Regions from separate parts of the Halobacillus seohaensis genome, predicted to be linked through region 1. Evidence: predicted binding sites of a transcription regulator. Region 1 holds the regulator's gene; the other holds the start of a gene.
What was found. Region 1 encodes NrdR, which represses ribonucleotide reductase genes. Its sites were predicted from a motif close to AACACNATATATNGTGTT; they were not measured.
Positions count from the first base shown of each region.

Region 2: ACFQIC_RS01800 (vitamin B12-dependent ribonucleotide reductase) is a predicted target of NrdR. The motif match lies at 12,873-12,890, and genes of this name have one in related genera.

Region 1 covers NZ_JBHSZV010000014.1:101,239-117,185, reverse strand. The annotation lists gene ACFQIC_RS06865 (dUTP diphosphatase) at 1-221, opposite strand, end outside; gene ACFQIC_RS06860 (sigma-w pathway protein ysdB) at 330-749, shown strand; gene ACFQIC_RS06855 (TVP38/TMEM64 family protein) at 2,313-2,885, opposite strand; gene ACFQIC_RS06850 (DUF1294 domain-containing protein) at 2,931-3,203, opposite strand; gene rplT (50S ribosomal protein L20) at 3,281-3,637, opposite strand; gene rpmI (50S ribosomal protein L35) at 3,672-3,869, opposite strand; gene infC (translation initiation factor IF-3) at 3,898-4,401, opposite strand; ribosomal protein L20 leader region at 4,483-4,606, opposite strand; gene thrS (threonine--tRNA ligase) at 4,765-6,711, opposite strand; gene ytxC (sporulation protein YtxC) at 7,038-7,952, opposite strand; gene dnaI (primosomal protein DnaI) at 7,992-8,924, opposite strand; gene ACFQIC_RS06815 (replication initiation and membrane attachment family protein) at 8,950-10,281, opposite strand; gene nrdR (transcriptional regulator NrdR) at 10,338-10,802, opposite strand; gene ACFQIC_RS06805 (cytosolic protein) at 10,840-11,217, opposite strand; gene speD (adenosylmethionine decarboxylase) at 11,345-11,722, opposite strand; gene ACFQIC_RS06795 (glyceraldehyde-3-phosphate dehydrogenase) at 11,961-12,995, opposite strand; gene coaE (dephospho-CoA kinase) at 13,124-13,735, opposite strand; gene ACFQIC_RS06785 (manganese efflux pump) at 13,751-14,350, opposite strand; gene mutM (DNA-formamidopyrimidine glycosylase) at 14,410-15,234, opposite strand; gene polA (DNA polymerase I) at 15,251-15,947, opposite strand, start outside.
Region 2 covers NZ_JBHSZV010000004.1:298,475-314,421, reverse strand. The annotation lists gene ACFQIC_RS01880 (DUF2626 domain-containing protein) at 1-77, opposite strand, end outside; gene ACFQIC_RS01875 (hypothetical protein) at 703-1,092, opposite strand; gene comGF (competence type IV pilus minor pilin ComGF) at 1,079-1,519, opposite strand; gene ACFQIC_RS01865 (type II secretion system protein) at 1,482-1,802, opposite strand; gene comGD (competence type IV pilus minor pilin ComGD) at 1,792-2,244, opposite strand; gene comGC (competence type IV pilus major pilin ComGC) at 2,231-2,527, opposite strand; gene ACFQIC_RS01850 (type II secretion system F family protein) at 2,541-3,596, opposite strand; gene comGA (competence type IV pilus ATPase ComGA) at 3,571-4,563, opposite strand; gene ACFQIC_RS01840 (shikimate kinase) at 4,666-5,151, shown strand; gene ACFQIC_RS01835 (YqzE family protein) at 5,202-5,378, shown strand; gene ACFQIC_RS01830 (YqhG family protein) at 5,387-6,190, opposite strand; gene ACFQIC_RS01825 (DEAD/DEAH box helicase) at 6,187-7,824, opposite strand; glycine riboswitch at 7,995-8,088, shown strand; glycine riboswitch at 8,092-8,196, shown strand; gene gcvT (glycine cleavage system aminomethyltransferase GcvT) at 8,264-9,364, shown strand; gene gcvPA (aminomethyl-transferring glycine dehydrogenase subunit GcvPA) at 9,386-10,735, shown strand; gene gcvPB (aminomethyl-transferring glycine dehydrogenase subunit GcvPB) at 10,728-12,191, shown strand; gene ACFQIC_RS01805 (rhodanese-like domain-containing protein) at 12,223-12,603, opposite strand; gene ACFQIC_RS01800 (vitamin B12-dependent ribonucleotide reductase) at 13,024-15,594, shown strand; gene mntR (transcriptional regulator MntR) at 15,726-15,947, shown strand, end outside.

The DNA.
Region 1 (15,947 bases):
AAGTGCAAACCATCTACGTACTCTTCTAAAATAACGGATTTTGGACTCGCTGCTTTCGTGCTCCAAAACTTAAAACAACGGGTTTCATTTGCAAGTTCGCCTATTTCTACTAATAATGCTAAAATCTTTTCATCTGTGACCGACGCATTTTTCAAGCCTTGAGTTTCCATGATATGTTTGTCCAATTGTTCCTGTCTTTGATAGAAATTCTGCCAATTCATAAAACCACTCCTCAAAATTTATCTTTATTAAATGTATCATTTTTTGAAACAAAAGGGCATTCAGAAACGTATATGAAGTATTAATCGATAAGCAGGGAGACGATCTCAATGATTATTATCCTATTATTACGTACCCTTTTATTAGTAGCCGTCGCTTTTCTAATTTATACGGCCTATAAATTTTATATAAATCCTCAAAGAAAATTAGATATAGCTCATGATAAAAAGGAATTTTATTTTTATGATGATCCAGAAAATACAAAGCAGAACTTTTTCATTACTTATAAAGGACTTATGTTTGAAGGGGAAAAATACTTAGGAGCAACTGAAGACGCATTCGAAGTATTAACAATTAATATATCCACACAACAGCCTGAAAATCTCAAAGGGTTCGAAAGAAATGATCTTTATTTTATAGAAGAGCAAGTATTGATGAGCTATCCCTATGCAAAAATCGAATGGAAATATCCCATCAGCCGATTAAATATCCGCTCTATAAATGATGAGGATGAAAATGGGCTGTACTAAGTTGAGTGGTTCCGTCACGTTGGAAAAACATACGAAATAACACATTTTCAAACTTTACACTCATAAAAAACGCTTTGATTTAAATTAACGGGTTCAGTTTTCGAGTACAAAACATGAAATAACATACGAATGAAGAGACCAAATCGCATATGATTTGGTCTCTTATTATTCCTTGTTATATCAACGATTATCGGTATTTACCATATAAATTAGCATACAAAATCACACCACAAATAACATAGTGACAATAGCTATAGTCAACGTGCTAAATATTAGGCTAATTATGGTGCAATTTGTAATGTTGATTTTGGTAAAACAAAAGGAATATTGAAACGAAACAATAATGTTGAAGACTTGAATTCGATATGTTCGTTTGAATTTTGGGGCTGCGGGAAACGGCTCGCTTTCCATGGGACGGGCGCTGAGCCTCCTCGGACTTCGTCCTGTGGGGTCTCAGCTGTCCCGTACATCCCATAGGAGTCTCACCGTTTCCCTCCGCCCCTTTACCATATAAGTGTCTCGATACCACTTCAAGAAAAGTCAGCCATTCCTAAGTTTGCATGCAAATCTTGATAGCGATCGGTCCTATTAAAATCCTTGATATAGAGAGGTTCATTGCAATAGAACACGGATAGTGGAAGATAGTCCTTCTGGGAAAGGGGTTCGTTTCTCACACATCGAATGGTGGGGCTTGGGAATCTCCCTGTTTCCTAGCCACCCGCCACCCATCCTTTGCTTTTAATGAACGGCCCTACTGCCATGAGTCGTCTTCTGTGTTCGCTACACCGTATGGAACAAGTGTGCCAGTTGCAAACTCTCTTCTATGAAGAGCCTAAAATTTAAAGGACCAGTTACTGAGGTTTCCGTTTGCCTCACAATGGCAAGGAGGTCCGGGAAATCGCGAGACTCAACTTTTAAAAGCGGAGGCGCCTTGGTCAGCGGCGTATGGACTGAGCTGTCGGAGATAAGGGAAACACGAAGAACATCGTGATTCGATGTTGACTTATCGTACAGAAGCGAGGGAAGTCTCACTAGTCGCTAGGCGCTGGAGCTGGATAACGCCCGATAGGATTGATGAACTAGATTTAGCCTTCGTCCTTATAAGGCGTAAGAGCTGGGATGAACATGATCGGTGAGATCCCGCAGGGCGATAGCCCGAGGAAGTTCGCCACATGCCCATGGAAAGCGAGTGATTTCCCGGACCTCCAAACGCTTTCAACCATAACGGAAACAACATCTCTCGAAGCTGAGTCTTCAAGTAAATGATGCTTTAGTTGAAGAAGAAAATATAAAGAAAAACGCTTGGATATTAAAATGTCCAAGCGTTTTTCTGTACCAATTGTAATGTTATTTAATATGTTAATTGATTCGATAATTCTGTTGCTATTTTTCCCTCTAAATATGTTTTTTGTACTCCAAAACCGAACTAATTAGATTTAAATCCAAGCGTTTTTGTGTTTGTGCTAATTATACTGTTGTTGATTTGCTATTTACATGTAATAGAACCTGCTTTGGAATATTCTCTCCCACATTACAGGATTATTTAAAACTAAGTATAGGCAGTTAATTCGTTGTTTGGAAAAAATCATTCCATAGAAAAACTTCTGATTTTTTTCTAATCATAAAACAAAGTATAATAAGTGCACTTGAAGCCACTATAACCATGGGCAAAGAGAATAAAGTAATCCACTGTCCCACTGACGTATAAACAAACGCTACAGGTAAATTAGCTAAAAACGATGATTTTGCATAGTCTTTAAAATCCGAACTAATTTGAATGAGACAGTAGGAAAGCAAGTGAAAGTGTATAAAGGGTATTAAACGAAGGATAGCAACTTGCTTAACCGTTAGTTTTGATCGATTCTTATTCCATCGATCATACATTCTTTGAAGCTTTTTAAAAACTGAAGGAACCATACGTATCATCCGGTAAAAAAGAATGCTTGATAGTAATGTTCCAATTACTGAATAGGCAGTACCAGCTATTGGCCCAAAGAGTAATCCACCTGTAATACATAAAAACATGACAGGCAAAAATAGGAACGGACGTAGCAAATGTATGGCAATAAATAAAAGCGGAGCCCATATGCCTTGATGCTCAATCCATGATAGTATTGCAAATGATGCTTCACCCATACCTTTTGCACCTCCTACCTACAGAATATGAAGGTGGCTTAAAAGTTAGAACCTAGTAAATAAGTAGAGGAATGACAGATGAACTATGGTTATGATAGGCATTCCCATCTTAAAGGATATATGCTTTGTCTTATGACGATATACTTTCATGCCAACCATTCCTCCGATCGAGCCACCTATAATAGCAAACGTCCATAAGTTTTTCTCGCTAATTCTACTGCTACTTCTTCTAGCCTGTTGTTTATCGTATCCCATAAGCAAGAACAATATGAAATTCATCAATATAAAATATATTAACAAATAAGAATAAATTCCCATTACAAAATTCTCCTATTTCTAAAGAAAGAAGCCATTTCCTACCGATCGGAAATGGCTTCTTTCTTTAATGATGAGTATTATTTAAGAGCTGATTTTGCCTGATTTGCAAGGCTTGCGAATCCTTCTTCATCGGATACGGCAAGTTCTGCAAGCATCTTACGGTTTATTTCAACTCCAGCAAGCTTAAGCCCGTGCATTAGACGACTGTAAGAAAGATCATTCGTACGAGCCGCTGCATTAATACGCGCAATCCAAAGTTGACGGAAATCACGTTTTTTCTGGCGACGATCACGATAAGCATACTGACCTGACTTCATTACTTGCTGTTTTGCTGTTTTAAATAGAGCGTGCTTTGAACCATAATAACCTTTTGCTAGTTTAAGGACACGATTACGACGTTTACGTGTCACTGTTCCACCTTTTACTCGTGGCATTGGAATTCCCTCCTATATGAATCGTTATTCTAATTTATTTTTTTGGAAGCATGTGCTTAATACGACGGAAATCTCCCGCAGATACGAAAGTTGCTTTGCGTAGCTTACGCTTTTGCTTCGTTGATTTATTAGCAAACAAGTGGCTTGTGAAAGCGTGAGAGCGTTTCACCTTTCCATTACCTGTTTTTTTGAAACGTTTTTGAGAACCTTTGTGGGTTTTCATTTTAGGCATTACAAATTCCTCCTTTAGCTAATTTCACTTACTTCTCATTTACAGGAGTAAGCATCATAAACATATTACGACCTTCCATTTTAGGCTTGGTCTCAATTGTAGCAACGTCTTTGCATTCTTCAGCTAGACGATCAAGAACTTTTTGCCCAAGTTCTTTGTGAGTAATCGCACGTCCGCGGAAACGAACAGCAGCTTTAACTTTATCACCTTTTGATAAGAATTTACGTGCATTACGTAACTTCGTATTAAAGTCATGCTCTTCAATTCCAGGACTTAGGCGTACTTCCTTAATCTTAATCGTTGTCTGGTTCTTACGAGCTTCTTTATCTTTCTTCTGCTGCTCATAACGATATTTACCGTAATCCATGATCCGGCAGACAGGAGGCTTCGCATTAGGGGCCACCATAACAAGATCAAGATTTGCATTTACTGCAATATCAAGAGCTTCATTTTTCGTTTTGACACCTAGCTGTTCACCGTTTACATCAATGAGGCGTACTTCACGTGCACGAATTTTTTCATTAATGTTTATGTTATCCTTGCTAATAACTAGCCACCTCCAAAATATTTTAGAAAACCTTATATAAGATCCGTCATCGACAAGTGATTTGATTCCATAAAAAAAATGTGGGTACAAAGTTTGCACCCACACGTCTCCTATAAAAGTCAAAGGAAAGTAACCTGCCAACTGCTCTACGCGTCGATCAGGTGAGAAGCGGGTGCTTCTTCTTGTCTAAGATCCGTTCATTCAGTTACCTAAACAATATTATCATGCTTACTAGTCTGTGTCAATCATAACTAAAATGTCTTTGGGCTACTTTATAGATAATATATGATTTTAAAATAAAAATCAATAGAATATCAGAAAAGGCTAGATTTGCTAATTTTTTCTTTACTATTTATTCAGAAGCTTCTGATCAATCTCGTTACGAATCTCTTTAATGAATGTTTCTACAGACTTAGTTTCAGAATTCTGCTCGCTGTAGCGACGAACATTCACTGCATGATCTTCAATTTCTCGATCTCCGACAACCAAAGCAAAAGGAACTTTTTGAGTCTGAGTTTCGCGAATCTTATATCCGATTTTCTCGTCACGCTCGTCCACTTCTACGCGAATGCCTGCTTCGCGTAGTTCATCTTTAAGTTTTGTCGCATATTCTAGGTGTACTTCAGCTGATACCGGAATAATCTTCGCCTGCACAGGAGCTAACCAAGTAGGAAATGCTCCTTTATACTCTTCGATTAAGAATGCAACAAAACGTTCCATTGTAGATACAACCCCACGGTGAATTACCACAGGTCGATGATCTTTTCCGTCTTCTCCGACATAAGTTAAATCAAAGCGTTCTGGTAAATGGAAGTCAAGTTGTACGGTGGAAAGAGTTTCATCTTTGCCAAGTGCTGTTTTCACTTGAACGTCAAGCTTCGGACCATAAAAAGCGGCTTCTCCCACTGCTTCTACATATGGAAGTTCCATATCTTCCATTGTTTCTTTAAGCATAGCTTGAGCCTTGTCCCACATATCGTCATTGTCCACATATTTCTCTTTGTCTGCTGGATCTCGATAAGATAAGCGGAAGTAATAGTCATTAATACCAAAATCACGATAAACTTCTTGAACAAGGCGAACAACTCTTTTAAATTCATCTTTTAATTGATCAGGACGGGCAAAAATATGTGCGTCATTTAAAGTCATCGCACGAACCCTTTGTAACCCAGCCAACGCTCCTGACATTTCGTGTCGATGCATTGTACCGAGTTCCGCGATACGAACAGGAAGATTACGATAGCTATAAAACTCATTTTTATAAACCATCATATGATGTGGACAGTTCATTGGCCGAAGAACTAAATCTTCATTGTCCATTTCAAGAGTTGGGAACATATCATCTTTATAGTGGTCCCAATGTCCACTTGTTTTATAGAGGTCAACACTTCCTAAAACAGGAGTATACACATGATCATATCCTAAGCGCTCTTCCGTATCGACAATATAACGCTCGATGTTCCGACGGATTGTAGCCCCTTTTGGAAGCCAGAGTGGAAGTCCTTGTCCCACTTTTTGATTGACTGTAAAGAGCCCTAATTCCTTACCTAGCTTGCGGTGGTCACGTTCCTTAGCTTCCTCAAGCATATGCAAGTACTCATCTAATTGAGGTTGCTTTTCAAAAGCTGTCCCATAAATTCTTTGTAGCATTTTATTGTCACTGTTTCCACGCCAATACGCACCTGATATGTTGAGAAGTTTAAATATTTTAATCTTGCTCGTTTGGGGTACATGGACGCCACGACATAAATCAAAAAATTCACCCTGCTTATAAATAGTAAGCGTTTGTCCTTCAGGGATGTCTTCAATTAGTTCGACCTTTAAGTCGTCCCCAACCTCTTTGTATTTATTAATAGCCTCTTCCCTAGATAATTCAATACGCTCAACTTCTAAATTTTCATCAACGATTCGCTGCATTTCCTTTTCGATTTTAGGAAGATCTTCAGGAGTAAGAGAGACATCTAAATCAATGTCGTAATAAAATCCGTTCTCGATGACAGGGCCTACACCTAGCTTAACTTCCCCGTAAAGACGTTTAATCGCTTGTGCCATCAAATGAGCAGTTGAATGACGAAGCACTTCCAACCCCTCAGAATTTTTATAAGTTAAAATTTCAATCTCTCCATCTTGTTCAATCGGCCTTCTAAGATCATAAGGTACTCCATCCAACTTAATCGCTAACGCTTGTTTTCTTAAGCCCGGAGAAATGGATTGTGCAATTTCTTCACCTGTAGCGCCGTTTGAAAATTCTTTATTATTTCCATCAGGAAATTTAATGTTTATTACGTCTGACATCTTGGATCACTCCTTTTTAATATATAAAAATAAAAACGCTCGTCCCCTAGCTTTGTTAGCTAAGGGACGAGCGTTATCACTCGCGGTTCCACCCATACATTCCCACAATTCACATTGCGGCTTCATTCATCCTTAACGCGGACCAACGCTGTCTATTACTAGTTACCTTTCACAAACAGTGCTCCGAGGTGGTAAACATCCAAGTCGTCAGGAAGAAGCTTTCAGCCGATGGCTCCTCTCTCTAATCAAGCGTCACTTTATGTTTTCGTCCTCATCTAAGCCAATTATTGAATATGTAGGTATTATAGCGAGATTCAACAAAGAAATCAAGCTTTAAGAAAAGGAAAAAACGACAAAGGCTTCCAAACTGCTTTTTCTTCAAAAATATTCATTAAAAGTTCCAGTTTAGCTTCTCCTTGTTGATCAGAGTAGATCATCAATTCATCTGGTGAATAAATAAGTGCAGGCAATATCCCTAAATCTTCGGGTAGACCTTGAATCATTGGATCAGGATGAGATTTTAAATAACAAACAAACTCTGCTCGTCCAACCTCATTACCTTCAGGGAAAAAATACCTGATCTTTTCCTCATATAGAACATGCAATAGCGGAACGGAGCTCTCTTTACTTTTCACCCGACGTCTCCAAGAATCAACCATCATCTGGTGAGCCTCTTCTAATTTATATTCATCCAATAATTTCCCTGTAAATTCCAGCAAATCATGATAAATATACTCCAAACAAGCTGCAGAAAGCTCATCAAAGTCAGCAAATGAATATTCTAGAACTTTCTTTCTCACAAATCGTTCAACTTCTAAATCGACAGGGGGAAGATAGATTCCATCTGGTGGATTTTCTTTTAACTTCGAAGAGAGCTGGATCACCCGTTCTATTTCTTTTGGATCGTCATAGTAAAAGCGATGTCGAAGCATCCCCTCCATCCATCCATGAAGTTTGCGGCTATACATAATTTCTAGTATAGCTTGGCTTATCTCTGAAAACGAAACATCTAGATCCTGATTAATGTAAACATTCCACTTATTTTTTTCCTCTTTTATTTCCCCGTACAACTCCTGTCTCGAACAGGTGTCAAAAAGAGATTGATAAAATGTAAATGCTTCTTTCCGTTTAGAAAATTGCACACAAACCAACATCACTTCCTCCTCACCACTACGTGTAAAGCTTTTTATTGAACACCTATCCTTGATAAATGGTCTTAAAGCATCTTGTACTTTATACATATGTGAAGTGTGAGAAAAACATGCGTAAAGCCTATCGCTTTAACCTCGTCGGTTTCTTCCTTCTACCGTTACGATTTCACTTAATTGACGAATACGCTCTGTTATACGCTGGGCTTTAACTTGATCAACATCCCCACGATTACTTGTCATTAATACTTTTTCCAGCTCTTTCAAGCTGTAGTTTGAAGTAAAAAACACCGGAAGTCTTTCCATCATTCTATATTGTAGAATGGACCCTAAAATTTCATCTCTAAACCAGGCTGACTGAGACTCCGCACCAATATCATCCAACAGTAGGACGGGTGATTTCTTAAATGCATCCACCTTACTGTTCATGGAATCGTCTTTAATTGATGCCTTCATTTCACGTACAAATTCCGGCATATAAATAAGCATCGATGAAATATTTTTCTTGCTTAATTCATTAGCAATAACTCCTAGGAAATACGTTTTCCCGACACCAAAAGGTCCATGAAAATAAAGACCCTTACCTGGAAGTTCTTCCTTAATTCCCTCAAGGTACTGAATCGTCTTTTCAACAGCCGCTCCTCGATCTGTATCTTTTAAGTCTAACCGTTCGAGCCTTGCCTCCAGAATTTCTCTTGGCATATGCAAGCTACTTACCAAGGATTCTTGCTTTCTTTTTTGTTCATGGTTGATCTCTCGATAGCATTTATTGTAAGTTAGCTTCAATTCCGTACCTTCTACTTTCGCTTCTGGTGTATAACCTTGCAAGATGTTAATGCATGCTTCTCTAGAAGGACATTTCTCGCAATTCTTGGACTGTGATTGATATTCATAAAACTTTATCAACTGCTTTTCTATGGCTTCCTTGGTTAACGAAGGATGAGCCGAAATTAGAGCTTTCACGTCATCATCTTGCAATACTTCCCGTTTCATATGATCCAAGCGCTGTTGAAATTGTTTGTGATTCTTCATCCATCGTTTTAAAGACTTTTGAATCGGTTCCAATTCGGGTTGCCCCCCTTACATTTCATTACTTTTTAGACAGATTCCGTATTCTTTCTTCCAAATTAGATGTATCAACTGAGGAAGTCTCTTCTTGTTCCCTTTTTTGATCCTGTTTTTTAAACCATTCTGGGATGACCTCTGTACTTTTCTTTTTATAAGTATTCTTTTGTTGGCCCCATTGCTGATACTTCTGATGTTCCGCTTTAGCTAAATTCATAGCTTGGCGAACAGTTGTTACATTCTTTCTAGCCCAGTGACTTGCAATCTTTTCTAAATAAGATTTGGAAAGCTTCATATCTGTTTTTAACAGTACGTAGTGGACGAGAACGTTCATAACTCCTGGAGATAAGCCTTGTTCAGTCATCACATCTCTTATCATTCGGACGTCTTGGTCTGCTGCTTGATTTCCACTAGAAAGGTCTTCTAATAATTCTTGTGGGGATATTTGTTCTAACAATTGCACGAATTGATCCTCTTTACTACTAGATTCATTCGTAGTACTAGCTAGCTTTTCACGTTGATTGATAACCTGGTCAGCCTTCTTTGTTTCTTTTCTCATGAAATCATGGCAGGCAGCTTTAAATTCTTCCAAATTCAGCTCATTTTCATCATCAATAGCCCACGTAAGGGCACGTTCTATTTCTATAGAAGTTAGATTATAAAGAGCTGCAAGTTGGAGAATCAGTTTGCGATTGTCACCAGATAATATCTTATTAGCTGGGTACATACGCTGTTTAAGTGCCCCGTGCAACCATTCAAAATCGATACGATGTTCTAAAAAAACAGGTCCCTTGTTCGTTTTATTAGTTTCACGATTCGATTGATCAACTGGTTTTTCTTGAGTGAACGAAGAAGGAAGACCTTTATGGAACATGTGATCAAAAGATACCGTTACCTCTTCATATCCTTCAGTCGAAACCTGTTGCTTGATAAACCTCTTTTGTAAAAGTTTAAGCTTATCCGCTCCAATTTCATGTTGAAGAAGCAAGGAAAGAAAAGTATCTCTAAGAAATTCTTCAGCTGAGAAAGGCGGACGAATTTCATATAAATAAACTCTATCTTCATTTTCTTTTACAAATGTGCATAACAATCCAATTGACTCGAGCTTTTGTCTCGCTTCATAAATCTTATCAAGAGGAGTTGAAAGGAATGTCATTAACATATGATGTGTCTGAAGATGGTTGTGTTCACTTGTATCATATTCGTTACATAGAAATTGATAAAGAGAAATAGCCAATTGACCAACTACAGGTTGATACAGGTGAGTTAAGGACCAATGTTCATTTTTGGGTGTTACTCCTGTTTTTGTTAATCTAAACCCGTCAACAGGGAGTAACTTACCGATAGAGGAATCCAAATGATTCGCCCCCTTTCTTTAATTTATATTGAAAAAAGAAAATGAGCCATTGGGGCTCATCCTTTATCTTCATGTTTAATTAATTCTTTTAATTCATCAATAAATACATTAATATCTTTGAACTGTCTATAAACAGATGCAAATCGAACATAAGCGACCTCATCAATAGTGGAAAGCCTTCCCATGATCATTTCCCCTATATCCTTACTTTGTACTTCAGAAACACCACGATTACGAAGTTCTTTCTCAATATCTTGAGTAACTCCTTCGAGTTCTTCTACAGCAACCGGACGCTTTTCGCATGCTCGAATAAGCCCCCGCATTAGTTTTTCTCGACTAAACTCTTCCCGGGTGCCTTCTTTTTTAACAACAATGAGAGGAACTTCTTCTACACGTTCAAATGTAGTATAACGAAAATCGCACTTTTCGCACTCCCGTCTACGTCTGATCGCATGCCCATCCTCTATGGGCCTTGAGTCTAGTACACGGGTGCTTTTATAGTGACAATTTGGACACTTCAAAACAATCATCTCCACATTTTTTCATATCTTCAGTATATCATTTGGCTTGATCAACCTTGGAAAATTGATGATCCAATTTCTCATAACTGTTTATAATTAACTTTCTACTAAAACCAAAATCAATTGGACCTCCAGAATCCGTAGTTACTGAGAAGTCCACTGCCGTTTGAAAAGGACGAACCATAATAATAGTTGCTACAATAAAGGCTTTTCTACTTCCTTTGTACTTTATCGTTATTTCTCCTCTTTCTTTAGAAACTGCTACAATTTCAGAAGGAGAAGGAAACATTTCTTCTACTGCATGGAATATTTCATCTCGTTTTGCTTTGTAATATTGCGTTTTAAGGAACGAGTCTTTATGGTCTTCACTTGTTTCAGAATGAGTGCTAATATATTTAGAAATAAAACCTTTCACGACATAACCCCTTACAAAAATTCGACATGATCTGTTTTTATTTTAACACGTTTTGATAAAAAGAAAAGCTAAGCATCTAGTACTTATAATATAAAAAAACACACAGACATCTGTGTGTTTTTTTATATTATAAAGCCCTTGACTGTTCAACTTCTACAGGTCCCATTCCTCTTGGTACTTCGACCGTTTCATTTCTGCCAGCCTCTAGAGCGTCTACAATAAATTGTGCAGCAACATTAGGGTCAATTCGGTCCCCACATGTGTACACATCAATACTTGCGTAACCATGTTCTGGGAAGCTATGGATTGTTAAGTGCGATTCTGAAATAATAACTACCCCACTCACTCCATGAGGAGCAAATTTATGAAAAGCAACTTCCCTAATTTCGGCCCCCGCTTTTAATGCAGCATCTACAAAAACTTGTTCAATATAATTCATATCATTTAGTTTATCCTCATTACAATCCCACAATTCAGCTATTACATGTCTTCCCATTGTATCCATTTTAAAGGATCCCCCTTTTGTACAGTGACTAATGTCTCTTCTAAATATACAGACATGTACTACCACGGGGGAAAGTTAGTCCTGAGAGGTCCTAACCCTTTGAGCAGACATGAAATGAACAGAATTCAGAAGGTCAAAAAAAGTATATACGGTTTATCCCATTTTTGCAAGAAACATTTCAAGTTTAAAAGGATGGATACTTTCTATTATAAAATACAATGAAAAAATCGGCTAATATTTAAGATACCTTTGCCGCTTTTTCATTTTTCAATAAATTTCCAACATGCTTCGCCAAGTCAACTACCCGGCAAGAGTACCCCCACTCATTGTCGTACCAAGCTAAAACTTTCACTTTTCTTTCCCCCATAACTTGCGTAGATAAACCATCAATAATTGCGGAAGCGGGTGAAGTCGTATAATCAATAGACACTAACGGCTCCTCATTATACTCAAGAATCCCCTTCATTCTCTCTTTACTATTATTCCAAAAAGCTTCATTTACTTCTTTTTCTGTAACAGCCGTCTTTAAATCCACTACTAAATCGACTAGTGATACATTTGGCGTAGGCACTCTTAGAGCAACCCCATTTAGCTTTCCGTGTAAAGAAGGTATAACTTCCCCAAGTGCTCTAGCAGCTCCTGTAGAAGTCGGGATAATCGATTGTGTACACCCTCTTGCTCGGCGTAAGTCTTTATGAGGGTTATCTAAATTCTTTTGATCGTTTGTAAAAGCATGAACGGTCGTCATAAGTCCATTTTCTATACCAAACTGATCTTCTAACACTTTCACTACTGGTGCTAGGCAATTCGTAGTACATGACGCATTGGAAATCACATCATGTTCATTTGGATCGTAAACCTCTTCGTTGACTCCCATGACAATCGTTGCATCTACAGATTTACCCGGAGCAGTTATGATAACTTTTTTAGCACCAGATTGTAGATGAAGAGATGCTTCTTCTTGTGTCCTAAATTTACCAGTAGCTTCAATTACAATATCAATATTCAACTCATTCCAAGGAAGTTGTAAAGGATCCCTCTCAGAGCATAATTGTATTTTATCTCCATTTATTAAGATTCCATTAGCAGTTGCCTCAATTTCACCATCAAAACGTCCATGGATACTATCATACTTTAACATATGAGAAATTGTTTCTGCGGGATAACTCGCATTAATAGCTACAAGCTCAATCGAATCATCTAAGACTGCTTTTCTGAAGACCATTCTCCCAATTCTCCCCATACCGTTAATTGCTACTCTTGTTTTCTCCATAAAGCCAGGCCTCCCGTATGTGTTATACTTTAAATTATTTTTTCAAAAATAGTATAACACATTGAAAGCGTTTGTGTGAGTTTGTTTAGCATTTATTTTGAAAAATAAAAACCTGACAGAGTGTTCACTCAATCAGGTTCATTTAGGACATGCCAATTAACCAGTATCTGTTGTAATTGTTGAAAGCTTTCTTTAACTGTCCCTGTATTATCAATGATTTCATCAGCCATTTTTGCTTTTTTACTAATTGTAATTTGTGCTTGTATACGATCACGCGCTTCTTCTTCCGATGATTCATCACGGTTCTTAAGCCTTTTTAATTGAGTTTCTTCGTCAACATAAACGACTAAAGTCCGGTCAACATAGTGAGCGAGTTGACTTTCAAACAGCAAGGGGATATCTAGAACAACTGCCTTCACGCCTCGCTTTACATACTCGTCCCTTTGCCGAAGTATCTCTATTCGTACTTGGGGATGGACAATATCATTTAAATATTTACGTTTTTTTGGATCTTTAAAAATAACTTGCCCTAACCTTTTTCGATTCAATGTACGATCCTCATTCAAAATCTCTTCCCCAAAACATTCAACAATTTGATGATAGGCAGGCTTTCCAATCTCAACGACTTCTCTTGAAATAATGTCTGCATCTACTACAGGAATGTCGAACGATTGAAACATTTGGGATATTGTACTTTTACCAGTAGCAATACTCCCTGTAAGTCCGATAACTACTCCCATCCTATTCATCCCTTCTTATAAAAGTTTGATTAGTCCTATGATGATAAGTAAGAGCCCGGGTAATGCTGAGAAGTAGTCAACCTGCTTACTTAACTTCGCTCCACTTTTCAGTCCTCCATAAAGCATAAGACTGGTCATAAGTACAATAAGGCCTGCTGTATAAAATGGAGGAATCCCTATAAATACCCCACTTATACCTGCTCCTATAGTATCAAGAGAAAGAGCAATTCCTAGAAGCAAGACCTCTTTTCCCTTAATGCCACCTGAATGGTCCACATCTGCCGCTTCGGGAGATTGTAATACACGTGTTGGTTGCATCCATATGGGATCAGAGTCATCTTGAACAGGATGTCTTGTGTTTGACCATATAAAAAAGAGACCTAAACCAATAAAAGCCAATGCACCAATCCTTTCAAAAAGTTCAGCTTCTACAAATGGCAGTAGAATGTAACCAATACTAGCCGAGCCTAAAAAACACAACCCCGATAAAATCGCAATCCCGAAAATTCCTTTTAATGACAAATGTATCTGCTTCAATCCGATCATACAACCAATACCAAAGCTATCCATGCTAACAGCAATTACAAATAATAGCGTAAATAGTATGGTCCCCATCTAACTCACCTCTGAAATTTTCAATGTGAGATAGTATATGGGCAAATAACCATTATGTGTTACTGCTGGCAGTTAGGACATACATGAGTTCCTCGACCACTGACTTTTAATTTAAGAATCGCATTACCGCATCCATGACAATCTGTCCCCTCTTTTCCATAAACTCGAAGTTGCTGTTGAAACATCCCCATTTCACCTTGACCATTTAAGTAAGATCGAATGGTTGTACCACCTTGCTTAACTGCTTCAATAATGGTTTCCGTACTAGCATCACGAACTCCGCGCGCTTCTTCAAAAGTAAGTTGATTAGCTATTCTCTCCGGATGAATCCTAGCACGATACAAGGCTTCATCAACATAAATATTTCCTAACCCAGCTACTACGCTTTGATCAAGCAGTACAGCTTTAATATTGCGCGAGGTCTTTTGTAAGGCTCGATAAAAATAGTTGGCTGTGAAATCAGGATCAAAGGGATCAGGTCCTAGTTGATTCAATGGTTTATTTTGCCATTGATGACCCTTCTCGAATAAATGCATCGTTCCAAATTTACGCACATCATCATAGCGTAATTCTGAGCCATCAGTAAAGTGAAAGATGACATGGGTATGTTTAGGCTTAGGAACCGATGAATCGTACACGCCAAACTTCCCCTCCATCCGAAGATGGGAAACCATATCGATGTGATCCATTTCAAATATAAGAAACTTTCCTTTTCGATTAATGTCCCGAATAGTCTGTCCTTGAACCCATGCTCGAAAGTCATCGGGATCTCTCGGCTGTTTAATAATATTATTCCAATAAATCGAAACTTCTTGAACTTCTTTATTGATAATCAATTGTTTTAACGTTTGCCTTACAGTCTCTACTTCCGGTAATTCAGGCATACTTACTTCTCCTCACTCACTTTGCATCGTACCAAGTTGGTCCATAAGAATAGTCCACTTCTAACGGTACATCCAACTCAACCGTCTGCTCCATAACTTCTGAAACGACCTCTTTTAATTGATCAATTTCTTCTTTTGGAGCTTCTAAAATTAATTCATCATGAACCTGAAGGAGCATACGTGCTTCTAAATTTTCTTCTTTCAACCGATGATCTAAATCAATCATTGCTTGTTTAATAATATCAGCCGCGCTTCCTTGAATAGGAGTGTTCATTGCTGTCCTCTCTGCAAAACTTCGTTGGTTAAAGTTACGGCTTGTAATCTCAGGCAAATACCTTCTACGATTCATAAACGTCGTTACATAGCCAAGTCTTTTAGCTTCACGAACAGATTCCTCCATATAAGTTTTAACACCTGGATAGCTGTCCAAATATTTCTCAATAAATTGTTTAGCTTCTTTTCTTGAAATTCCAAGGCTCTGGGACAATCCAAAATCACTAATTCCGTATACAATACCAAAGTTTACAGCCTTTGCATGTCTACGCATCTCAGAAGTTACCTCACTCCCTGCAACATCAAAAACTTCGCTTGCTGTCTGAGTGTGGATATCCTTACCTTCTTTAAATGCATTCATTAATTTTTCATCCTGTGCAATATGAGCAAGTACTCGAAGTTCAATTTGTGAATAGTCACTAGCAAACATTACCCAATCT
Region 2 (15,947 bases), on a different contig from region 1:
TCCATCATATCACCTGCATAAAACATAACAGCAAAAATCCCTGTCCAAAACGCCATCACTCGAAACATGCGATCCATGCTTCTTCCCCTCCTTTTTTCATCTTTCATCGTTACACTATCATTCATATTATAAACGACCTATACCTGATTGTAAATAAATCATGTTGTTATCATTTATACTCTCTCCAGAGTACCCAAGAAATAAACATGGAAGGTAGTAATGGTGATGAAAAATTTCGAGAAAACGGTTTAATTAAGCAAAAATTATACAAGTATTATACAAAAGCCGAAAATTATATTAATTAAATAAAGGAGCGAATTACAATAGATGCATTGCATTAACATTTTACAGTTATCTAAGTTGGCGTCGTGTCGTCGAACAAAATCATGGTTAACAAGGGTGTAAAGTTTAATGAGCTACCCTTATGCAGGGAGACACCCGATGTAGCAGAATTGAAAAAAATTATAATTAACTATAAACGGTATTGATGAAATATTTGCTAAACGAAGTAAAGAATTTAAAGCGTTAATATTAATGTTGGTGAATTGACTGTTAATGAAAAGCCTAAGTTACTGCAACGCCCCATTTTATAACCAATAGTGACAAATTGGTCGTTGGATATAATGTTGAAGAATTAAGAAGTATCACAAACAATCGGATGGAGCACGAAAAACAAGTTTCATGATAGAAAGAATCTATGAACTATAAAACCGATGCGATCGCATCGGTTTTATATAGTTCATAAATTTTCTGGATGGTTTTATTAGTTCCTGATTTTAATGTGATGTGCCATGTACATTTGTACATATGATCTTCTACTTCTTCGCATGTTACGTCAGCACTCCCTATGGGCAAATGAAAGGTATAATTATTCTCAGCGAGTGAAAACGATGAACCCTGATACAACTCGAGGAACTGCTCCTGACCATAGTTAAACATATTTTGTAGCTGGTAATAATGTTTGATGGACTCGGTAGAATACAATTGATTTTTGTATTGTTGTACTGTAAATAATGTGACTAACAGTATAAGACTTGCAATAGAAATGGCCCAGGGGAAAATAATACCTTGATCATCTCTAAGGAAATTCATATAAAATTGTTTTATGATAGCTCCCTCCATTTTTTATAACTACTGATAAATGTAGCATCTGTTTATCAAGTTTAAATGACAACTCTTGGATATTATGGATTAGTAATTCGTGACCTGTATTATTTACTCTTCTGCGGACATCGTTTCCATATTTTGAAATTTTAATTTCTCTGTTTTGGTTATCTGTAATAATTAATTCATTGTTTATTAACGTAACGTTTGTAGAGGTATTTATTTCTTCCTCTACAAACGTTAAAAACTGAAATACACTTAATTCATTTGAATAAGATGGTCCCTCAATTAGTTTGATGACAGGGACGCTAATTGTTAATAATATTGAAATTAATGTTAAGCTGATGATGGTTTCCACAAGAGTGAAACCATTAGATTTAAGAAGAAGCATACAAGCAGAACTTATTTTTTTCATTATGGGAATCCTCCCAGTTTACGCAACCTTCAATATATTGAGTTTGAACCTCAAAAGAAAAGGAGTAATTATCTTCCTGAATTTCGTAAGGAAATTGGATCGGCAGGTCATGACTTAAAACCGTGAGATGATTATTCAAAGCTAGAATAGCATGTCTTTTTATAGAGAGGTCATGCTGCTCCATTCTTACCTGAGTGAGTAAAGGCAAGATAGCTGTTGCTATGATCATGATTAAACTAAAAGCACAAATGACTTCAACGAGAGTAAAGCCTCTATTGTTCATCAATCTTCACCCTGCTTTTTCCGAAAGAAAATGTGATCTTAAACACTTTTGTAGGTGTGGTTATTCTCATTATCCCTGGGTTTTGAAGTGTTCCACTAGAATTAAATTGCACAGGAGTTGAAAGGGTTTGTAATTGAATCTTCCAACTGCTTGGAAAGGTCCGTGTGAAAAGTGTTTTTTTCTGTCGGTAATCGTATAAGTAATAATCGTTTGATTGAGGGCGTATCATCATCCAGTAATTTGGATGATCTTGAATCGTGAGTTGTTGAGCTAATAGGAGATCGTTTTCCAATTGTTCCATGTAGTTATTTGCTTCAATTTCCTGAAAAAGATTGTTGTGAAAAGGGAGAAATAGAAGCAGCAAACTAGTGAAGAGTGCAAGAACGAGGATTACTTCGCTTAGCGTGAAACCACTTAAATTAATATCTCTACGGAATTTCAACTTTACCAGTTTCAGCTGTGTATCCAAGCTCTTCACCATTTGGACATTTCGTTTGTTTTAAATAATTTTCATCAACCAAAACTTCTAAACTAGTTGGCAAATTATCATGTTCAATGTAGTAAGCTTCTACTTGAGCTTCTGCTGTAAGTGCTAAAGCTTCGCATCCTTTCGCACGAATAGAGTTAGTATTCTCTGTTAGATTTGGGATGGTAATAATAAGAAGAACGGAGATAATTAACAAGACAATTAGCATTTCGATAAGAGTAAATCCTTTTTCGTTCATAACTACATCTCCTTTAAATTTGTTTCATCCATTGATAAAGTGGCAGCATTATCGACGCATAGATTAAAATGACAACCAAAGCGACACCGATAAAGAAAATAGGTTGAATGAGTTGAATAATCTTTGTTAATTTCTCTTTAAACTGGTCAACCAACATTTCAGATAAGACTTGCAATTCTTCACTTAAAGTACGTAAGTCATTCGTATGATGAAATATAGAGGTGAGTTCTGGTCGTAATAGACGACAGTCCTGCAGGGAGGCACCTAGCTGTTGCCCATTATTTAAATGTTTTAAAATGATCAGACCATAATGAGATAGGTGGGGATAACGTGGCTGTGTGCTTATAACTTCTAATGAGTTTTTCAAAGTTAGTCCAGTTGCGACAAGCGCACTTAAATGAGTGGAAAAGAGAAAAGTCAGGGAAAACATTTTGTATGATTTAACAATAGGGAGTTTTTCATAAAGAAACAGTGTTTGTTCTATAGATAATCTATTTTTCATGAGATGAAATAGTAAAAATAACAGTAGAGCAATAATGATTATGAAGCCTACGCCTGTTATCATTATGTCGACTATATTTAAAATCACTAAACTAAACGGTTTAGTGCCTCCGTTATCAAAAAGGGTTTGAAAGCTAGGTAGAATAGTTTGCTTTATGACAGTGAACGCTACGGTCACAAATGCAAATAATAGGAGAGGGTATCGCAGAGCTTCTTTGATTTTTTTTGTGTATTCATGTTGCATTTCCAGAAGATCCGCGCATTGCTTGAACATCTCGGGAAGATCGTAATGGATTCTAGAGAAATAGAGGTAAGATACAACTTGTTTGGAAAAGTGTGCCTCCTGAAAAGCTATATCTAGAGGGTTTCCAATGTTCAATTGCCGTGTGATTTCATTGGTTGTGTTTTTAAATTCAGCATCCCAGCTTGTCATCTTGAGTGCTTCAAGAAGGGGGAAGCCTTTGTATAACAATTTACATAATCGATTAAGGAATCGGATTTGTTTTAAAAGGGGAATCGTGCTACGTTTAGATAATCGGGTGTTAATTTTGCGAATAGCCGAGTGCATAGGCTTTCCTCCTTAACGAAGCGAACGTAGGGAATGAGAAGTTTTGTTGTGGATTAACACCTTTAATTGCTTGTTGAAGATTAGTATGATGAAGAAGCTCAACAATAGCTGCACGATGAGGCATGTTTGCATTGATGTCCAACGTAATTAATTGTTGAGCAGCGATGGCGATCAGTGTTTGTTCTAATTCTATTGTTTTTATATTCATTTCTTTTAATCGTTGAATTGTGCCGAATGCATCTTTAGCATGAATAGTACTAATGACTAAATGTCCGCTAAGTGCAGCCCGAAAGGCAAAATGCGCCGTTTCTTTATCGCGAATTTCTCCAACCATTAATAAATCAGGATCGTGACGAAGAGCGGCTTTTAATCCGGTATCATACGTAATGCCTGCACGTTCATTTACTTGAACTTGTATAATATTGTTTAAGTTTTTCTCAATTGGATCTTCAAGAGTGATGGCCTGGAAAGAGTGTTCTTTAATTAGTGACTGTAAGAGCGAGTAGAGAGTTGTAGTTTTTCCGCAGCCAGTGGGTCCTGTAAATAGAATCATTCCGCTCTTGTGGGAGAGCCATCGCTGAATGATTTTCAATTGGTGCGGGAAGAGAAAGAGTCTTTCTAATTGAAGTTGTTCATCAGGGGATAAAATTCGAATAGCTAGGCTTTCACTACCTATTATAGGAAGTGTTGAAAGTCTTAGGTTGAATAAGGAATGTTGACTTCGGTGTTCTAATGCTCCATTCTGCGGTTTTGTTACTTCACCAATATCCATGCCAGACGTAAACTTGAAATAGGCAAGCAGTTTTTGATAAGTTGGATTCGGTAGAGAAGAATGGAAAATACGATGTCCGTGAATTCGAAAATAAATGTCTGTATTCTCGATATACGGGGAGAAGTGAATATCAGAAGCAGTTTGTTGAATCGCGGATACAAGAAGATCTTTTGCATAATTAGCAATTTGACTCACGTTTAGTTATCACCTCATTTTAATATCTTTGCTTAGTACTATTTCGACATTAATGGCGAAAATCCTGCTTTTTTTCAGAAAATTTTTCAGGGGGCTTTTTTTATGGTTTTTTTAATCGGGTACATGGGTAGTGGAAAATCAACAATCGCAACGCATCTAAGTGAACAAATCGGGTTCGACTACATAGAAATGGATGAAGAAATCGAAAGGAAAGAAGGCATGTCAATTGCTCGTATTTTCGAAAAGTATGGTGAGAAGTACTTTCGTCAATCAGAAACTAATTTATTGAAATCATTAGAAGGATCCCTGGTCGTTTCAACTGGTGGCGGTATCATTTTGGCAGAGGAAAATCAACAGCTCCTTAAAAGTGCCGACCATGTCTTTTTCTTAAATGCTTCTTTCGATACTATACATGATCGTCTGATCAACGATGAAGACCGCCCACTTTGGTCAGATAATATAAAAAAAAATAAACTGCGTTTTGAAGAACGACTTCCTATTTATCATGGATTAGCTAAATATGTCATTCAAGTGGATGGAAAAGACTCTCAAGCGATCACAGATGAAATTCTTAATTGTCTAAAGTAAGGCCCCCACGGACATAATATAAATAGACTAATTGAAAGTAGGGACCTTATATGAAAAAGAGTGAATATGCACAATTTCTTACAGAGGAAATGATGAAACATATGCATATGACGAAACAAGAGAAACAAGAAAAAAGACAAACTAGACCTTCAAAGAAAACTTCATCTTATTGGTTTGGAATTCTTCCTGTAGCTTTAAAAATGTTGAAAAAACCAAGAAATAGATAGCTTTACTTTTATTGAAGCAGTTGTTGACTCGTAGAGACTGAAAGATAAATCAAACCACCATTAGCAACGGACAGTGTTATTCTTGGTTTGTAACGGACATTAAGTTGATCTAATTCTTTTTCGTATTGTTCTTCTTCAATGTCATTAGAGTTATAAAATCCTTCAAGTAGTTGCTTTTCATAATTTAACTGTTCAATGGAGTGTGAAGCCCACTCGGTGTCTAATTTTGATATATAGGCTTCGGTATGTTGGACAATTCTATTATATCCACTTTCTAGGCGAATGACCGGTGTCATAGGGAATGTATAATCTGAGATTTTAGGATTGAATGAATAATCGATTATTTTGTCCATGGCATCGTGAATTAAAGCTCCATTTATTAAATTCAATCCTATGGAAAGGATTTGATCCTTGGACTGTTTGCCTCTGAAAGTGAGTTTTATATTTACAAATAACCATGGATGCAGTGCAAGGTTATTATTATCCTTGCTTTCAACTGCTTCGTACAACCTAGTCATAAAACCTTTTTCTAATGCTACCTGATAAATTTGCTGCAGTTTAGGTGTTCCTGCATGTAGGAATACCCCTTCTTCTTGATCTCCAAGGCTAATATCTTTAAAGGATAGGCTCATCGGTTCACCTTCACGATTCATTTTTTTCATATAATGCCAATAAAAAGGACGGTTCATTAATGATTCATCCATCTCTTTTGTTAAATGAACCGTCATATAATTAGGTATTAACTCTTCAATCGTACATCCATTAATCGTAAAGAATTCTTTTGTGAATTCATAGTATTTATTAGCATTCAACTCGATTCCCTCCTATCTTTTACAGAGTGCTCTACATAACTGACTAAATTTTTCATTTTAATATCTATCTCACCTTGGGAATCTGACTCTTGTAATATAGTTTGAACGTGACTCTCAAAGTTTCCACCAGGTATTTTTTCTAGTATCGCATCTAAATCACCGACTGCGTTTTGAAATAATTGAATTTTATCGTATAGTAACTTCATTATTTGATCTTCCAATGTATTTTTAATGGAAAAATTATATATATTTACGTCTTTTTGTTGGCCGAATCGGTGTATTCTTCCAATGCGTTGCTCAAGCCTCATCGGATTCCAAGGGAGATCGTAATTAATCATGTTGTTACAGAATTGTAAGTTTATTCCTTCAGCTCCAGCTTCCGTTGCAATTAATACTTGTGCTTTCGTTTTGAAAAGCTGTTTCATCCAGTCGCGTTTCCCTTTGTTAAATTTTCCGCTAAAAGGTACTGAAGAAATTCCTTGTTGCTGTAAATACCACTGCAGGTAAAATTGACTTGCCCGATACTCTGTAAACACAATGAACTTTTCATCTGTTTTTTCAATAAGTTCCGCCATTTTCTTCGCTTTTGTATGGTGGGGAAGTTGACCTAAGCGTTCGATAATCCCGGTTAAAAGCTCTGAAGGCTGCTTTTTATTCATCGACTGTAGAGACATGTAGCAGGCTTCCCTAGTGGAACATAATTCTTTAGCTAATGTCAGCCAGGTGAAAGAAGGGTAACTTTCTTTTAATACCGCTAATTCGTCATACACTTGTTGCTCTTCATTATTAAAAGAGAGACTAATGTTTTTTACATGTCTCTTAGATGAATCGAGTCCAGTGTCTTTACGTAAATTTCGAATCATTAATTTACTAAGTAATGAATGAATATGTTGCTGAGTGTTTTCTTCTTCTAGTTGCGTGTTTTTGTACTTCTGCTTAAATGTCGTTAAATCCCCTAGGTAACCTGGTTTTAATATAGATACTAAATTAAATAAATCGCTTAAATGATTCTGGATTGGTGTAGCTGTTAAAAGGAGACAATACGTCTTTTTTAGTTGCTTAACAAACTGATAATTTTTCGTTTGATGGTTTTTGAGCTTGTGAGCCTCATCAATTATTATTAAATCGTAGGATATTGATAAAATGTCCTCTTTGTGATTATCTCTTTTAGCCATATCTATAGAAGTTACTGTAACATCCCAGTGTTTCCAATCAGCATGTTTTTTTCTAGGTGAGGCAGCTTGTATGAAGAATTTCTCACTTAATTCTTGGGTCCATTGGTTAACGAGCGAAGCAGGTGTTAAAATCAGTACTTTTTTAGCCATTCCCCGAATCATATATTCCTTTAAAATGAGTCCGGCTTCCAAAGTCTTTCCAAGGCCTACCTCATCGGCTAGGATTGCACGTCCGCTCATTTCGTGTACCACTTTTTCACAAGCCTTTACTTGATGATCCAAGAACTCTATGTGGGGGAGTTGATTTGGTGCAAGCAGCCCGTCAAACTGAGGGATCGATTGCAGTTTCAACCCTTTCCAGGCAAGTTTGTATTCTTCCCATGAACAAAGATCATCTGATTCCTCTAATTGATCGGATAATTGTTTGAGAAAGTGTTGGTCAAAATGAACATCGATCAACGCCTTTTCCTCCTTGTGTTTTTGTCGTTGTCGTAAGCTTTTTTAGAAATTTTAAAATCTATTCTGTATGTTTATAGTCTCTATGGTATAATGAAGCTGAAATTAAGAGAGTTTGTCGTAAGCTTTACAGGTTAGTATGCCCAGGTCAATCTAATAAAATACTAATGCGAATGACTGCAGGGGGAGAGCCTACTTATTGTAGCGCCGAAGGAGCAAGCAATCAGTTTTGTGAATCTCTCAGGCAAAGAAGACCTCTGTAGGACGCAACTCTGGAGAGTGTTTACAATACATAGTAAACCACCCAAGAAGCATGCGTAATTAAGGCGTATTTTGCTCGCTAACGACGCGAAACTTTCTGGTGCACGGACAGAGACTCCCGAATAATTACGGTGGAGTCTCTTTTTTATGCAAAAAATTAATGGGTCTAAGGAGTGAAAGCATGGCGAACTTGAAACGAACACCGCTATATGCCGAATACAAGAAACTTGGTGCTAAGACGATTGACTTTGGAGGTTGGGACTTACCTGTTCAGTTCTCTAGTATAAAAGATGAACATGAGGTGACTAGAACAAAAGCAGGTTTATTCGATGTTTCCCATATGGCCGAAATTTTTGTTGAGGGAACAGAGAGCCTAACTTATTTGCAGAGAATGTTAACAAATGATGTTTCAAAATTAGAGCCTGGTAAAGCACAGTATACAATTATGTGTTACGAAAATGGTGGGACGATAGATGATTTAATCGTGTATATGCTAGAAGCGAACAAGTATTTACTCGTCGTAAACGCCGCCAATAGAAATAAGGATGTAACATGGTTACAAAACCATGTAGAAGGACAGGTAACGGTTACGGATGTTTCTGATCAATATGTACAATTGGCTTTACAAGGACCCTATGCAGAAAAAATATTACAACAGTTAACCGACACAGATTTATTTTCAATTAAGTTTTTTCGCTTTGCTCAAGGTGTCGCTTTTAAAGGAGTAGAAGATGAAGCGCTCGTTTCACGTACAGGGTATACAGGCGAAGATGGATTTGAAATTTATTTGCCAAGCCATTCAGGACCCGCATTGTGGCAAGCAATACTTTCTAATGGAGAAAGCTACGGTGTACAGCCGATTGGTCTTGGGGCAAGAGATACGCTGCGTTTTGAAGCAAAGTTAGCACTCTATGGGCAAGAGTTAAGTCCTGATATTTCACCGCTTGAAGCTGGGTTAGGCTTTGCAGTTCAGTTGAAAAAGGGTGCTGATTTTATTGGGAAAAAGGCTTTGCAACTTCAGAAGGAAGAAGGCTTGAAACGAAAACTCGTAGGAGTTGAAATGATAGATAATGGGATTCCTCGAACAGGTTATGAAGTGTTAAACGAATCTGAAGTTATTGGAGTAATTACAACTGGTACACAGTCTCCAACATTAGGAAAAAATGTAGGGCTGGCTCTAATCAAGACAGAGTATACAGAAAAAGGTACAGAAGTACATGTTCAAGTTCGTAAACGTACCTTAAAAGCGAAAGTTGTAGCCACACCGTTCTACAAGCGATAATCGATTGGAGGAAGAAAACTTATGGAATTCCGATACTTACCTATGACGGAACAGGACAAAAAAGATATGCTCTCAACTATTGGGGTACAGTCGACAGAGGAATTATTTGCAGATATTCCTGTAAACGTTCGGTTTAAAGATGACTTAAATATTAAGCCACCCAAAAATGAATATGCATTAACAAAAGAATTGACAGAGCTATCTAACAGAAATGTAAATGCAAAATCACATACAAGCTTTTTAGGTGCGGGGGTTTATGATCACTATATCCCTTCTATCGTTGATCACGTAATTTCTCGTTCAGAATTTTACACCGCTTACACACCTTACCAACCGGAAATATCTCAAGGAGAGTTGCAAGCAATTTTTGAATTTCAAACGATGATTTGTGAATTAACCGGTATGCATGTAGCAAACTCTTCAATGTATGATGGCAGTACTGCACTTGCTGAAGCGGTAAATGTATCAGCTGGTCATACGAAGAAAAAGAAAGTTCTGGTTTCGAAGGCGATTCATCCAGAATCGCTAGCCGTTATTTACTCATATGCTAAAGGTCCAGGTCTTGAAGTAGTTGAGATTGATCATATGGATGGAATGACAGATCTCAAACAATTAGAAAAAGAGATGGATGAGAATACAGCAAGTGTTGTTGTGCAGTACCCGAATTTCTTTGGGCAAATCGAGCCGCTCGATAAGGTGCGAAAAATCGTGGATAAGGGGAAAAAGGCTATGCTTATTGCTTCTAGCAATCCATTAGCTCTAGGTTATTTAACTCCTCCGGGAGAATTTGAAGCTGATATTGTTGTCGGCGATGCTCAAGTATTTGGGATTCCAGCACAATACGGTGGACCGCATTGTGGTTATTTTGCAACAACTAAAAAATTGATGAGAAAAGTACCTGGAAGACTAGTAGGGCAGACGAAAGACGAAGAAGGTCGGCGGGGTTTTGTTTTAACTTTACAAGCAAGAGAGCAACATATACGCCGTGACAAGGCAACGTCCAATATTTGCTCGAACCAGGCATTAAATGCATTGGCATCTTCTGTAGCCATGTCTTCACTCGGAAAGCAAGGTCTTAAGAAAATGTCTTGGATGAATATCCAAAAAACTAATTATATGAAAAAACAATTAAAATTAGCTGGTTTCGAAGTTGCTTTTCAAGGTGCTTTTTTTAACGAACTAGTAGTCAAACTTAACCAAAGTGTGAGTGATGTTAATAGGAAACTTCTTGGTAAAGGAGTTATCGGAGGATATGATTTAAGCAAAGACTTTGAGGACCTTAGGGAACATATGCTTATTGCTGTAACAGAAATACGGACGAAAGATGAAATTGATCATTTCGTAAAGGAAGTGGGGGATATGTGTGGCTGATCAAGACTTTCCATTGATTTTTGAACATAGCCAAGAGAGTCGTACTGGATTCAGTTTACCGGAATTGGACGTACCTGAGGAAGATGTTGATGGGCTTTTAGGAGAAACCCTTGTAAGAAAGACTCCAGCAGAGCTCCCTGAAGTAAGCGAACTCCAAATAATGCGCCATTATACAGCATTATCTACAAGAAATCATGGGGTAGATTCGGGTTTTTATCCTTTAGGTTCTTGTACGATGAAATACAATCCGAAAATGAATGAGGATGTTGCTCGTCTAACAGGATTCAGTCATATTCACCCATTGCAACCAACAGAAACTGTTCAGGGTGCTCTTAGTTTAATGTATGATTTACAAGAAACACTTACTGAAATCACTGGTATGGATACAGTGACACTTCAACCAGCAGCGGGGGCTCATGGGGAATGGACTGGCCTTATGATGATCCGTGCCTATCACGAAGGAAGTGGGGACTATAATCGTACAAAAGTAATCGTACCGGACTCTGCTCATGGTACTAATCCCGCTTCAGCAACAGTAGCGGGATTTGAAGCTGTTACGGTGAAATCGAATGAGAGAGGTCTTGTTGATTTAGAGGATTTGAAACGTGTAGTAGATGATCAAACAGCTGCTCTTATGTTGACAAATCCAAATACATTAGGACTTTTTGAGGAAAATATTGAAGAAATGGCATCAATTATTCACGAAGCGGGTGGTAAGCTTTACTATGATGGGGCGAATTTAAATGCAATTTTAGGTTATGCTCGTCCTGGTGATATGGGCTTTGACGTTGTTCACTTAAATCTTCATAAAACCTTTACTGGTCCACATGGAGGAGGAGGACCAGGTTCAGGACCTGTTGGAGTAACGGCGGAGTTTGAACCCTACTTGCCGAAGCCTATTTTAACGAAGCGAGAAGATATGTTTGTGTTCGAGTACGACCGTCCAAAGTCTATCGGGCGTGTAAAACCTTATTACGGAAACTTTGGTATTAACGTTCGTGCTTATACGTATATTCGTACGATGGGAGCAGAAGGTTTAAAGAAAGTTAGTGAATATGCCGTACTAAATGCAAACTATATGATGCGTCGGTTACAAAAGGAGTATGAACTTCCATTTGATCGTCATTGTAAACATGAGTTTATACTTTCAGGCAAGCGTCAGAAAAAGCTGGGGGTACGTACTTTAGATATAGCCAAACGGTTACTTGACTTCGGATACCATCCACCTACTATCTACTTCCCAATTAATGTAGAAGAGGCCATTATGGCTGAGCCAACAGAAACGGAGTCGAAGGAAACGCTTGACGCATTCGTAGATGCTATGTTGCAAATAGCAGATGAAGCTAAGGCTGATCCTGAAAAGGTACAAGAGGCTCCACATACAACGATTGTTAGTCGTATGGATGAAACGACTGCCGCCAGAAAACCGATCTTACGGTATATCAGGGAAGATTAATAAAAAGACGCTGCTTCAATGCAGCGTCTTTTTACTTCTTCGTTTTAATTTTCCCTGTCCATTTTTTAAAGCCGCCTTGAAGTTGATTTAAGTCAGAATATCCTTTTTTATTAAGCATAAGTGCAGCTCTCGAGGAGCGCGTTCCACTTTGGCAATAAAGATAAACAGGCTTGTCTTTTCGAATCTCAACTAAACGATTTTTCATTTGTGAAAGCGGAATATTACGAGATCCTAGAATATGGCCACCGTCAAACTCCTTTGGCTCGCGTACATCTATAAGTTGAGCTTTTCTATATCCTTGCCTAAATTCATCTTCAGATAGTGTTGTTAATACTTTTCTAGCCTTCATAAATCGGAAGATACCAAAGCCGACTAAGAAGACAATTGCTCCTATTAAAATCCAAAGTTCCATTCTATATACCCCCTCTTCCCCTATCTATTATATGAGGGAATCTATCTTATTTCAAAGTTTTTTTACCTTGGCGATAGAAATAAAAAATTGTCGGATTTCAAATAGTGTGGTAATCTCCGAAATTGTGGGTTTTATGTTTTCGATAAAATTTGCAAGTTATAAAAAAAGTAGTTCAACTAACAGACAACCTCAATTTCTTTAAATATCTCCGTTTCACTTTATATTTTGGACGATTCGTTAATTGACAAAGTTCTACAAGGTTGTTCAAAAACACAATATATGGAGGGATTTAAAATATCGAGTACAATATATTGATTAATTTTTCTCGAATGTGGTATGTTACTTATATATTAATTCAATATGGAGTTTTAAGACATGCCCCCAAGGAAGCATGGAAGAAGGGAGAGATTTTGCATGCAAATGGCACCCACGAGCAGTGATGCTAATGCAAAAATTAATGTGGAACGGTTGAATGAGGATATACGCAAATTTAATCAAGTCCATGAAATAACACCAAACATGTATGTGACTCACACCGGCGTATCACGCCTAGTGATGTTAGATAGGTATGCATTTAAAGATACAGAGAAATTCACCTTAGCAGAAGGAGACTTTGTCGTCTTAACCGTCAAAGATGATCCCAAATTTCCAGCACGAGGATTTGGATTTATTCAATCACTCGACTGGCAAAAACACAAAGCCGTGGTAAAGGTTGAACCTGAATTCGTTAACGTGCTAGATAGTGAAGAAGAACGCGAAACTGGATTAATTACAAGAAATTTAGACACCATAGATAAGCCTCTGGAAGTTTATTATGAGCAAATCGCATTAAGGAATGCTACAGGGTTAGCTGAAGTAGAGGCAGATGAAAAGAAGAAACAAGAAAGCTTCGATCAATTTTATAAGGAACTCTCGAACCTAAACTTCATCCCTGCAGGTAGAGTGCTTTATGGTGCTGGTTCAAATACAGATGTTACTTATTTTAACTGTTATGTAATGCCATATATCCAAGATTCTAGGGAAGGAATCTCAGACCACCGAAAACAGGTTATGGAGATTATGTCACGTGGTGGCGGTGTAGGTACCAACGGATCTACGTTAAGACCTCGTAATACCCTTGCTCGAGGAGTGAATGGAAAATCATCAGGCTCTGTATCCTGGTTAGACGATATTGCTAAGTTGACTCATTTAGTTGAGCAAGGTGGGTCAAGACGTGGTGCACAAATGATTATGTTAGCCGACTGGCATCCAGACATTGTAGAGTTTATCATTTCGAAAATGCAAAACCCGCGGATTCTGCGCTTCCTTATTGAAAATACAGAAGATGAACATATTAAGGAATTGGCGAAAGAAAAATTAAAATTCAAGCCATTATCAGAAATCGAAAAAGAGTTATATCAAAGTGTCGTAAATTATAAATCAATGCCGGGTCTTGGAGGTTTTACAGAAAAGAGCATACAGGAAGCTGAAGAGAAGCTGAGCACAGGCGGAACGTATACAGTAAATAATCCTGAGTTTCTTACGGGGGCTAACATTTCAGTTTGTCTTACAAAAGACTTTATGGATGCTGTAGAAAATGATCAGGATTATAACTTAAGATTTCCAGATGTAGAATCATACACAAAAGAGGAAATGGCAACTTATAATGATGAGTGGCAATCTAGTGGGGATGTTCGTGAATGGGAAGCGAAAGGTTTCGCTGTCAAAACTTACCGAACCGTTCAAGCAACTGAATTGTGGAAACTCATTAGTATTTGTGCGACGTACTCAGCTGAACCTGGTATATTCTTTATCGACAACGCTAACGATGAGACAAATGCAAGTGCCTACGGACAAAAGGTTGTAGCAACGAACCCATGTGGTGAGCAGCCTTTAGCACCTTATAGTGTTTGTAATCTCGCAGCAGTTAACCTGGCAGCAGTTGCAGATAAAGAAGCTAAAAAAGTGGATTTTGAAAAATTGAGAAATACTGTAGCAACAGGAGTGCGCATGCAAGATAATGTGATAGATGCTACTCCTTATTTTCTTGAAGAAAATAAAAAGCAAGCTTTAGGAGAACGACGAGTTGGTTTAGGAGTCATGGGGTTGCATGATTTACTCATCTATTGTGAGACAGAATATGGATCAGATGAAGGGAATCAACTCGTTGATGAAATCTTTGAAGTGATTGCCACTACTGCCTATCGTGAGTCAGTTGCATTGGCTGAAGAGAAAGGGAGTTTTCCTTTCCTTATAGGACAAACTGACGAAGAGACGATGCAGTTGAGAGAAAATTTTGTAAATACTGGATATATGAAAGGTATGCCTGAGGACGTGAGGCAAGGGGTACTTAAAAACGGTATCCGTAACTCTCACTTACTAACCGTAGCACCAACTGGTAGTACAGGGACTATGGTAGGGGTCAGTACTGGTCTAGAACCTTATTTCTCTTTTTCTTATTACAGAAGTGGACGATTAGGTAAGTTCATTGAAGTGAAAGCTGATATTGTTCAGGAATACTTGGACAAGCATCCTGAACAAGATCCAGATCATCTTCCGGAATGGTTTATCACTGCTATGACCATGTCACCAGAAGCTCACGCAGATACCCAATGTGTGATCCAGCGATGGGTCGATAGTTCGATCTCGAAAACTGTTAACGCGCCGAAAGGTTATTCTGTAGAACAAGTAGAGAAAGTGTATCAAAGACTTTACAACGGTGGAGCTAAAGGTGGAACCGTTTATGTTGATGGCAGCCGAGACAGTCAAGTACTCACTCTAAAAGCAGAAGAAAATGCATTTGATGGAGAACAAACTGAGCTAGAATTTGAGGACGATAAGAAACCTCATGTTGTACTCATGGACACAGTTCACGAATTAGATAAAACAAATGTAACGATTGGATCCGAAGTAGGAGACACGTGCCCAGTCTGTAGACAGGGTACGGTTGAAGATATAGGTGGATGTAATACATGCACCAATTGTAATGCCCAGTTAAAGTGTGGACTATAAAGATTGAACGAAGGCGCTTGTATTATTCAAGCGCCTTTACTCTTGGAGAAACTTCCTTGTTTTCAAAGAGAAACTAGTGTATCATTTTTATGAAACGACCTACTGAACATAAGCTATATTGGGGGTTTAACATGCCAACGCCAAGTATGGAAGACTATATCGAGCAAATCTACATATTAATAGAAGATAAAGGCTATGCACGCGTCTCTGATATAGCGGAGAACTTGCAAGTACACCCATCTTCCGTGACAAAAATGGTTCAAAAATTGGATCGTGATCAATATTTGAATTATGAAAAGTACCGTGGACTTATTTTAACACCAAAAGGGAAGAAAGTAGGAAAACGTCTTGTA